One region of the Kitasatospora sp. NPDC048239 genome, then DNA from elsewhere that is predicted to be linked to it. Evidence: riboswitches for the same ligand, from Rfam matches in the RefSeq annotation. Region 1 holds a riboswitch; each other region holds the start of a gene.
What was found. Region 1 has a riboswitch for cyclic di-AMP ahead of ACGFZP_RS02100 (NlpC/P60 family protein). Riboswitches for the same ligand answer to the same signal wherever they lie in the genome.

Region 1 (2,191 bases):
GACCGAGGCCGCGGCCGTCCTCGCCTCCCTGGACAACACCACCAAGGAGCTGAACCAGGCCAAGGCGGACGTCAACCAGAAGCTCAGGGACGCCCAGGCGCTGCTGAACTCGCTCAGCGCCGCCGACCGGGCCGCCCTCAAGGCCGCCCAGCAGCAGACCGACCGCGCCTCGCGCGACGCGGCCCGGGCCGACCTCGGCACCCTGCCGCAGGCCTCCGGGTTCGCCGGCGCGGCCGTCACCAACGCGATGAGCAAGCAGGGTTCGCCGTACGGCTGGGGCGACGTCGGCCCGAACACCTTCGACTGCTCCGGGCTGATGGTCTGGGCGTACGGGAAGGCCGGCGTCTCGCTGCCGCGCACCTCGCAGGCGCAGGCCAACTACGGCTCGCGGGTGCCCTCGCTGGCCGAGGCCCAGCCGGGCGACCTCATCATCTACCGCGACGACCGCAGCCACGTCGGGATGTACATCGGCAACGGCATGGTGGTGCACGCGCCGCACACCGGTGACGTGGTCAAGGTGATGAAGGCCGACGCGATGAAGATCAACGCGATCCGCCGGGTCTGACGATCCTTCGGGCATTGCAGGGCCAATGCCCTGCAATGCCTTCAATTCGGACATTTACTGACGGACCGACACGCCCACTCCCATGTCGGGCTCCTGTGATGTGGAACACGCCATCGACGGGGCCGGTCGACCACATGGTGAGAATCGATCAGCTCCGCGTATGCCGGCGATCACGCCCGGTCATATTCACAAATGAACTTGGGACTTGTTCCGTCTTTTTTCTGACAAGGATTTGAACGGATCACGGTTCTGTCACTAGGGTCGGGATTCGAACCACCGCACAGTCGATCACCCACTCAGGGTGGCGGCGGGGGTTACCGCCGAGTTCGTGAAGCAGCGGGGCAGGTCTTCTGCCCGACGGGGAGCCCAGTAGTCGGGGGCGCTGTGGACCGGAGCCGGGGAACCACACGTTCCTCCGGGGTGAATCGGCGCCAGGTCGACCGGTGGAACGGTCGGTGAGGCGTCGTAGGGCACGCTTCCAGCCCGAACCCGTCAGCTCACCCGGTAGGCGGATGTAGGAAGAAGGAGTCCGCCTTCGTGGCGTCCCATCGTCGTCCCAAGCCCGCCGGCCGCGCCCGCGTCTCGATCCTGACCGCCGCCGCCGCCGCGGCCGTCGCCCTCTCCGCGCAGTCCGGTGCCCACGCCGACCCGACGCCGACCAAGGACCAGGTCAAGGAGCAGGTCGACCAGCTCAACGACCAGGCCGAGGTCGCCACCGAGAAGTACAACGGTGCGCAGGCCAAGCAGCAGGAGCTGCAGAAGCAGGTCGGCGAGCTCCAGGACAAGGTGGCGCGTCAGCAGGCCTCGGTGACCGAGGCCCAGGGCGGCCTCGCCGAGCTCGCGGGCGAGCAGTACCGCAACGGCGGCATATCGCCGACCGTCCAGCTGATGCTCTCGACCAGCCCGGACAACTTCCTCAACCAGGCCGGCGCGCTGACCCAGGCCAGCAGCACCCAGTCCGGTGCGCTGAAGGACCTGCAGGAGCAGCAGCGCAGGCTCGACCAGGACCGCAACGAGGCTCAGGGCAAGCTCGGCGAGCTCGAGGCCACCACCCAGCAGCTGAAGGCGTCCAAGGAGGACGTCCAGGCGAAGCTGGCCAAGGCCCAGGACCTGCTCAACACGCTGACCGAGCAGGAGCGCGAGGCGCTGCGCCAGGCCGAGATCAAGGCCGCCGCCGACGCGAAGGCCAAGGCGGACGCCGCCAAGGCCGAGGCGAAGGCGAAGGCGGACGCCGAGCGGGCCTCCCGCGACAGCGCCCCCCGCAGCGACATCGGCGCGCCGTCCGCGCCGGCCTCCCCGGTGGCCAAGCCCGCCGCGCCGGCCAAGCCGGCCGCGCCCGCCGCCAACAGCTCGCGCGCCGCCGCCGCGATCGCCGCCGCCGAGAGCAAGCTCGGTGCCCCGTACGTGTACGGCGCCGCCGGTCCGAGCTCCTTCGACTGCTCGGGCCTAACCAGCTGGGCGTACGCCCAGGCGGACGTGTCGCTGCCGCGCACCTCGCAGGCGCAGGCCAGCGCCGGCACCCGGATCGGCTCGAACATCGCCGACGCCCAGCCGGGCGACCTGGTGATCTTCTACAACGACAACCACCACGTGGGCATCTACGTGGGTGGCGGCCAGGTCATCCAC
Region 2 (2,191 bases), on a different contig from region 1:
GCTGTCCAGCGAGACGTGGGTGCTGGCGGCGGCCTGGTCGGCGGCGACCCGCGGGACGGAGATGCCCGCGGCGCGCAGCGCGGCCTGGGTCAGGCCGGAGCAGTCCCAGCCGCCGTTGCCGGTGCCGCCGTAGACGTACGCCTGGCCGACCTTCGACTGGGCGAAGGAGACGGCGGCGGCCATGCTGCCGGTGGCGGCCTGGGCCGGGGCCGGGGTCTCGGCCTGGGCGGCGGGCTTGGCGGCCGGGGCCTGGGTCTGTGCGGCCGGCTTGGCGGCGGTGGAGCCGGCGGCCTGGTCCGAGGTCGAGGAGGAGCGGTTGAACCAGTCGAAGTTCTTGCCGGACTCCTCGGACTGCTGGGCCTGGCCGCGGTCGCGCAGGGCCAGGTGCTGGCCCGGGTAGATGACGTGCGGGCCGTCGGCCAGGACGTCGCGGTTCAGCTCGTAGAGCCGCTCCCAGCCGCCCTGGACGTTGTTCTTGTCGGCGATCGCGGAGAGCCAGTCACCGGCGATGACGGTGTACTCGGCGGACTTCGCCTGGCCGTCCTGCTGGCGGTACTGCTGCCAGTTCTGGCCGCCCTTGGCGGAGTCGGAGGCGGCCGGCTTGGCGGCGTCCGCGGGGGCCTGGGCCGCGGGCTTGGCGGCGGGCGCCGGGGTGGTCGGCTTGGCGGCGGGCTTGGCGGCCGGGGCGGGGGTCTGCGCGGCCGGCTTGGCGGCGGTCGCACCGGCCGAGGTGTCGACGGCGGCCGGGGTGCCGCCCTTGGTCAGGCCGGCCTGGACGGAGCAGACCGGCCAGGCGCCGGGACCCTGCGAGGCGAGCACCTTCTCGGCGATCGAGATCTGCTGGTCCTTGGTGGCCTGGTTGGCCTGCGCCGCGAAGGCGGTGCCGCCGAAGGCGGCCCAGGTGCTGGAGGTGAACTGGAGGCCGCCGTAGAAGCCGTTGCCGGTGTTGATGCTCCAGTTGCCGCCGCTCTCGCACTGGGCGACCTTGTCCCAGGTCGCGACGGAGGCGGCGGAGGCGGTGCCGGAGGTGAGGCAGGGAATCGTGAGGCCGATCCCGACGACGCCGAGGGTGGCGATCGCGCGGCGGGTACGGCTGGACAGGCTGGTGCCGTTGCTGGGCAGCATGGTGACGCGGTCCTCTCCCACGCCTGCGAGGTGAGCTGTCGGATTCGGGCTGGAGTTGCCCGGCCGCGCTGTGGACGCGGCTTCACCCCTAGCCCTGGACCGGTACGGGACCGGTCTAGGGCGACTTACCTGTGGGTCCCCCGCTCCTGCCGTGGTGCGTTCTGCGCTGCCAGCGCAACCGACGGCAGGACTCGGCGTTGCGGATGAGCTGGGTCCGTGTGGCCACGAACGGGGAGCACGTTAAGCAGACTTAAGTTCAAACCGCAAACATGTGTGATGGTCGTCACAGTGTGCCGGCCTGACCTTTTGCGCCTGTCCATCATGATCAGAAATGACCGTTTTCGAGCAACGCCCTTGCGGATGAGCGCAACTGCCTATGCTTCAGAGCGTCGCAACCGACGCAGCCGTCTGGGGGGAGGGCTACGCAACGATGGCCATGGACGAGGACCCGCGCGCCGAACGGCCGACCGTCAGGGCGCGCGGAGCGCACCGCCGGGCAAAACGCCACAGTCCGGACATTCCGTCGGCGGCGGCCCGAACTCCCGTACCGCGCCGGACGATGCTGCGCTGGCTCGCCGTCGGCACGGTGTTCTCCGCGATCGCCGGCGAGGAGGTGGTGCGCCGCTCGCTGACCGGGCCGACGCAGCCGGTCGCCGCCACCGGGGCCCCGGCCGCCGGGGAGGCGCCCGGCGGACACCGGCACGGCGGGCCCGCCACCGCCGACCCGTCCGACCCGTCCGCCGGACCGCCCGAGGACGGCGGCGACGGCACCGCCGCCGCCCAGGCGCCGCCCGAGCAGCCCGCCGCCGCACCCACCGTCGACCAGGGCGGCCGCCGCTGGTCGGATCCGGCCGGCTGGGGCGGCGCCGTCCCCGGCCCGGGGAGCGCCGTCCGGATCACCGACCGGGTGCTGCTGGACACCGACGCCACCGTCGCCTCCCTGCTGGTCGAACCGACCGGAGCGCTGACCTTCGCCGCCGACCGCACGCTCACCCTCGCCTCGGCCGGCAACGTCGAGATCCGCGGCACCCTCGCCCTCGCCCCCGACGGCGCCGCCGTGCACACC
Region 3 (2,191 bases), on a different contig from region 1:
GGCGGCTGCTGGAGCAGGGCCTGATGCGGCGCAGCTACCGCAACCTGGCGGCGCTGAACGCACTGGGCCGCCCGATGCCGGACGAGCTCGCCGGGGACTTCGGCGCGTTCGAGGAGGCCGCGGTCGAGGTGGCGCTGGAGCTGTCGGGCGAGTGGACGGTGCCGGGGCTGGCGCAGCTGCTGGTGACGGAGTACCCGGAGCTGGCGCCGGAGCCGGGGCAGGAGGAGATCGACGCCTACCTGGCGCGGCTGCCCCAGGAGTAGCGCGGCCGCCCCCAGGGGTAGCGCGAGGCGCCCCGGTCCGCAGTGGACCGGGGCGCCTTCGACCTTGGGCCCTAGGGCTTGGGGCCCTGCGTCAGGGCGTGATGCCGCGCTGCTCGAACCAGGTCTCCGGGTCGACCGGGGCGCCGCCGCCGGGGCGGACCTCCAGGTGCAGGTGCGGGCCGGTCACGTTGCCGGTGGCACCGACCTTGCCGATCTGCTGGTTGGGGACGACCTTGCCGGAGCCCTTGATGATCGAGGAGAGGTGGCAGTACCAGATCTCGGTGCCGTCGGGCAGCGTCTCGACGATCCGGTAGCCGTACGAGCCGGACCAGCCGGCCGAGGTGATGGTGCCCTGGCCGACCGCGTACACCGGGGTGCCGGTGTCGGCGGCGAAGTCCAGGCCGGTGTGCAGGTGGGCCCAGTAGGAGGCGCTCTGGCCGTAGTGGGCGGAGAGGTTGTAGTCGCGCACCGGCAGGTTGACGGCGGCGAGCTTGGCCTTCTCGGCGGCCTCGGCGGCGAGCCTGGCCTCCACCTGCTGGGCGGCGCGCTTGGCCTCCGCCTCCTTGGCGGCCTGCAGGCGGGCGGTCTCGTCGGCGGCGGTGCGCTGGCTGTCGGCCTGCTGCTGGATGCGGGCGGCGAGCGCGAGGCCCGGGTCCGCGGAGAGCGCGACCGGCGCCTCGTCCGGGGTCTCGATGGCGGGCGCGGCGGCCGGGGTGGCGGAGGCGAAGCCGGTGGCACCGAGGGTGGCGGCGACGGCGGTGACGCCGAGCAGCGGCGCGGTCCCGCGGGTCTGGCGGGGCATCCGGTGCCGGTTGGTGTCGGCGGGCTGCGGGGCCTGCTCGTCGGCCGGGCCGCCGTATCCGCCGCCGTGGGCGGGCGGCCAGGGGTGGTCGAGCAGTTGGGTGCCCGAGCCGGAGCCGGGCAGGTGTGCCGGAGAGTGCGTCGACGCCACGGAGGCGCGCTCCTTTCCTTCCTTCGCGCCTACCGGGTTAGCTGACGGGTTCGGAGCAGGAAGGTCTCCTACGGCCGGGCCTGGGCCTGGCCGATTCACCCCAAGGAACGTGGTTCCCCGGCTCCCTGACCTGCCCGGAGGCGGGTCGTCGGGATTAGGCGACGGCGCACGGTGCCGTTTGGGTACGGCGTTGCCGACCGCGCTGCGTTATCAAACGTTAATCCTAGGAGCCCCTGATTCCAAGCCATCCGGGTGGGACGACCTGAGACCGCCCGGGCAGTACGTGACCTGATGGGCGATTTGTGAGGCTTGAGCACAACTGACACTACCGAACGTGATGAGACGTCAACGAACGGACGCCGGGTTGAGTACTTCTACTCATGTGCGGCCCGCCCCGGCGCCGCCATCCTGGCGCCATGAACGCACCCGTGCAGTCGCGCACCACGTCCGCGTACTACATCCAGGCCGTCCTGTCCTTCGCCCTGTCCGGCGTCGCCCTCGCGATCGGGATCGCCTACCTCCCGGTCGACGCCTGGACGCGGGCCTTCCTCGGGCTGGGCCTGCTCTACACCGTCACCTCCTCGTTCACCCTGGCCAAGGTGATCCGGGACCGGCAGGAGACCAACGAGATCGTCACCCGGGTGGACCAGGCCCGGCTGGAGAAGCTGCTCAGCGAGCACGACCCGTTCAAGGTGGAGGGAGTCTGAGCCGCCCGGGGCCGACCGGGGCGGAGCCGCACCCGGCGCGCCCGAAAGACTCCGCGGTCGATAGCTTGACGGCTAAGGCTATTAGCCTTAGCTTTGTGGCTATCGGCGGAACCCGCCGATGACGTGCACGGCGGACCGAGGAGGCCCACGATGACCGGCTCCAGCACCCCCACCACGCAGTTCCTCGACGTTCCCGGCGGCCGGCTGGCGTACGACGACACCGTGCAGGGCGACGGAGCCCCGGTCGTCCTCCTGCCGGGGATGCTCGA
Region 4 (2,191 bases), on a different contig from region 1:
CCGCGCCCGTGGTGCCGCTGGTGGTGCGGCGATCCCCCGGTCGAGCGGTCACCCGACATGACCATCCCGGAGGTCGTTCGCCCCGCGTCCAGCGGTGGTCCGAGGGCCGCTCGAAAGCGGCCGATCAGAGCCGACCGGTCGCAGCCGACCGGCCAGTGGAGACGACCGATCAGATGCTGACGCCGTGGGCGCGCAGGTAGGCGATCGGGTCGATGTCGGAGCCGTACTCCGAGCCGGTGCGGATCTCGAAGTGCAGGTGCGGGCCGGTCACGTTGCCGGTCGCGCCCGACAGGCCGATCTGCTGACCCGCGGTCACGGTCTGGCCGACCGAGACGCCGATCGAGGACAGGTGCGCGTACTGGGCGTACTTGCCGTCGGCGAGCTTGATCTCGACCTCGTTGCCGTAGGCGCCGCCGTTGCCGGCCTTCACCACGGTGCCGGCCGCGATGGCGCGCAGCGGGGTACCGGTGGAGGCGACGAAGTCGGCGCCGGTGTGGTGGCCGGAGGCCCACATCGAGCCGGCCACGCCGTAGGCGGTGCCGAGCTTCGGGTTGGCGACCGGGGAGACGTAGCCCGAGGTGCTGGCGACGGCGGCCGGGGCCGGGGTGGCGGCCGGGGCGGCCGGCTTCGCGGCGGGGGCGGCCGGCTTGGTGGCCGGGGCCTGGGCCGGCTTGGCAGCCTGGACCGGCTTCGGGGCGGCGGGCTTCGCGGCCGGCTTGACCGAGTCCTGCGAGGCCTGCGGCTTCGCGGCGGGGGCGGCCGGCTTGGCGGCCTCGGCGGCGGCCGGAGCGGCAGCGGCCTTGGCGGCCAGCGCGAGCTGCTGACCCGGGAAGATCAGGTTCGGGTTGCCGCCGATGACCGAGCGGTTGTGGTCGTAGAGCGCCTGCCAGCCGCCCTCGACGTTCTTGGCGGCGGCGATCTTCGACAGGGTGTCCCCGCCGACGACCTTGTAGCTCTGGTCGACCGGGGCGGCGGCCGGAGCAGCGGCCGGGGCGGCCTGCTCGGCGGCGGCGGGAGCCGCGGCCGGGGTGGCGTCGACGCTGGTGGCGCCGGTCCAGGTGCTGGTCTGCCCGGCCTTGGCGGCCGGGGCGGTGTGGGCCTGGGCGCTGATGGTGGTCACCAGCGGGAGGGCGAACGCGGCGCCGGTGACGGCAGTGGCGATACCGATGCGGGCGGCGCGGGGCAGGGCGATACGACGAGCCTGTGCGGGCATGGGGTATTTCCTCTCCGACGCCTGCGAGGTGAGCTGTCGGGTTCGGGCTGGAGTTGCCCGGCCGCATACGCGGCTTCACCCCAAGCCGGACCGTGAATTCCGGTCCGGCGACTTACCTTTGGGTCCCCCGCTCCTGCCGAACAGAGTTCAGTTCGTACCACCGGGCAGCGGCAGGACTAGGCGTTCCACCCGGTGGCCACCCGGGCTAATGCCGGGCGGTCGCTGAACTAAAACCCATCCGTCCGGGTGAAGCAATGTCGATCTCTTGAACCCGCAACAAAAGCCCGGGGCGCCGTGACGCTCCGAATGATCGGCTACGCGGTGCGCACACAATCCATTGACCGCGCGCGATCGTTCGACCACGCTCCGCCCATTTCATGACCGGTGCGCATGCGATCAAGTACGGAAAGCCATCCACCGACACACCGCCGGTGACCCTTGTCACGTCGACCCCCGGGGGCGCACGATCAGGCCGTGGCCACCTCCGAGGCCGGCACCCTGCGCCTGGGCACCGCGCAGGGCCGCTGGGTACTACTGGCGACCGTGCTCGGCTCCAGCATGGCGATGCTCGACGGCACGGTGGTGAACGTCGCCCTGCCCCGGATCGGCACCGATCTCGGTGCTCCGCTCGCCGCCCTGCAGTGGACCCTCAACGCCTATCTGCTCACCCTGGCCGGGCTGATCCTGCTCGGCGGAGCGCTCGGCGACCGCTACGGGCGGCGCCGGGTCTTCCTGCTCGGCGTGGTCTGGTTCGCGCTCGCCTCCGCGGCCTGCGCCGCCGCGCCCACCATCGGGGTGCTGATCGCCGCCCGGGCCGTCCAGGGCATCGGCGGAGCGCTGCTCACCCCCGGCTCGCTGGCGATGCTTCAGGCCGTCTTCCATCCGGACGACCGCTCGGCCGCGGTCGGCCTCTGGTCCGGCCTCGGCGGGGTGTCGGCCGCGATCGGGCCCTTCCTCGGCGGCTGGCTGGTGGACGGC

Region 2: it holds a riboswitch for cyclic di-AMP, as region 1 does, so the genes downstream of both, ACGFZP_RS11425 (transglycosylase family protein) here and ACGFZP_RS02100 (NlpC/P60 family protein) in region 1, are expected to answer to the same signal.
Region 3: it holds a riboswitch for cyclic di-AMP, as region 1 does, so the genes downstream of both, ACGFZP_RS07880 (M23 family metallopeptidase) here and ACGFZP_RS02100 (NlpC/P60 family protein) in region 1, are expected to answer to the same signal.
Region 4: it holds a riboswitch for cyclic di-AMP, as region 1 does, so the genes downstream of both, ACGFZP_RS34170 (peptidoglycan DD-metalloendopeptidase family protein) here and ACGFZP_RS02100 (NlpC/P60 family protein) in region 1, are expected to answer to the same signal.

What each region holds. Positions count from the first base shown of each region.
Region 1 covers NZ_JBICZP010000001.1:475,785-477,975, forward strand. Annotated here, with positions in the region: gene ACGFZP_RS02095 (NlpC/P60 family protein) at 1-565, shown strand, start outside; cyclic di-AMP (ydaO/yuaA leader) riboswitch at 936-1,092, shown strand; gene ACGFZP_RS02100 (NlpC/P60 family protein) at 1,103-2,191, shown strand, end outside.
Region 2 covers NZ_JBICZP010000004.1:17,229-19,419, reverse strand. Annotated here, with positions in the region: gene ACGFZP_RS11425 (transglycosylase family protein) at 1-1,146, opposite strand, end outside; cyclic di-AMP (ydaO/yuaA leader) riboswitch at 1,133-1,332, opposite strand; gene ACGFZP_RS11420 (hypothetical protein) at 1,685-2,191, shown strand, end outside.
Region 3 covers NZ_JBICZP010000003.1:24,855-27,045, forward strand. Annotated here, with positions in the region: gene ACGFZP_RS07875 (hypothetical protein) at 1-263, shown strand, start outside; gene ACGFZP_RS07880 (M23 family metallopeptidase) at 355-1,215, opposite strand; cyclic di-AMP (ydaO/yuaA leader) riboswitch at 1,228-1,386, opposite strand; gene ACGFZP_RS07885 (YiaA/YiaB family inner membrane protein) at 1,632-1,922, shown strand; gene ACGFZP_RS07890 (alpha/beta fold hydrolase) at 2,073-2,191, shown strand, end outside.
Region 4 covers NZ_JBICZP010000018.1:136,156-138,346, forward strand. Annotated here, with positions in the region: gene ACGFZP_RS34170 (peptidoglycan DD-metalloendopeptidase family protein) at 170-1,213, opposite strand; cyclic di-AMP (ydaO/yuaA leader) riboswitch at 1,217-1,376, opposite strand; gene ACGFZP_RS34175 (MFS transporter) at 1,688-2,191, shown strand, end outside.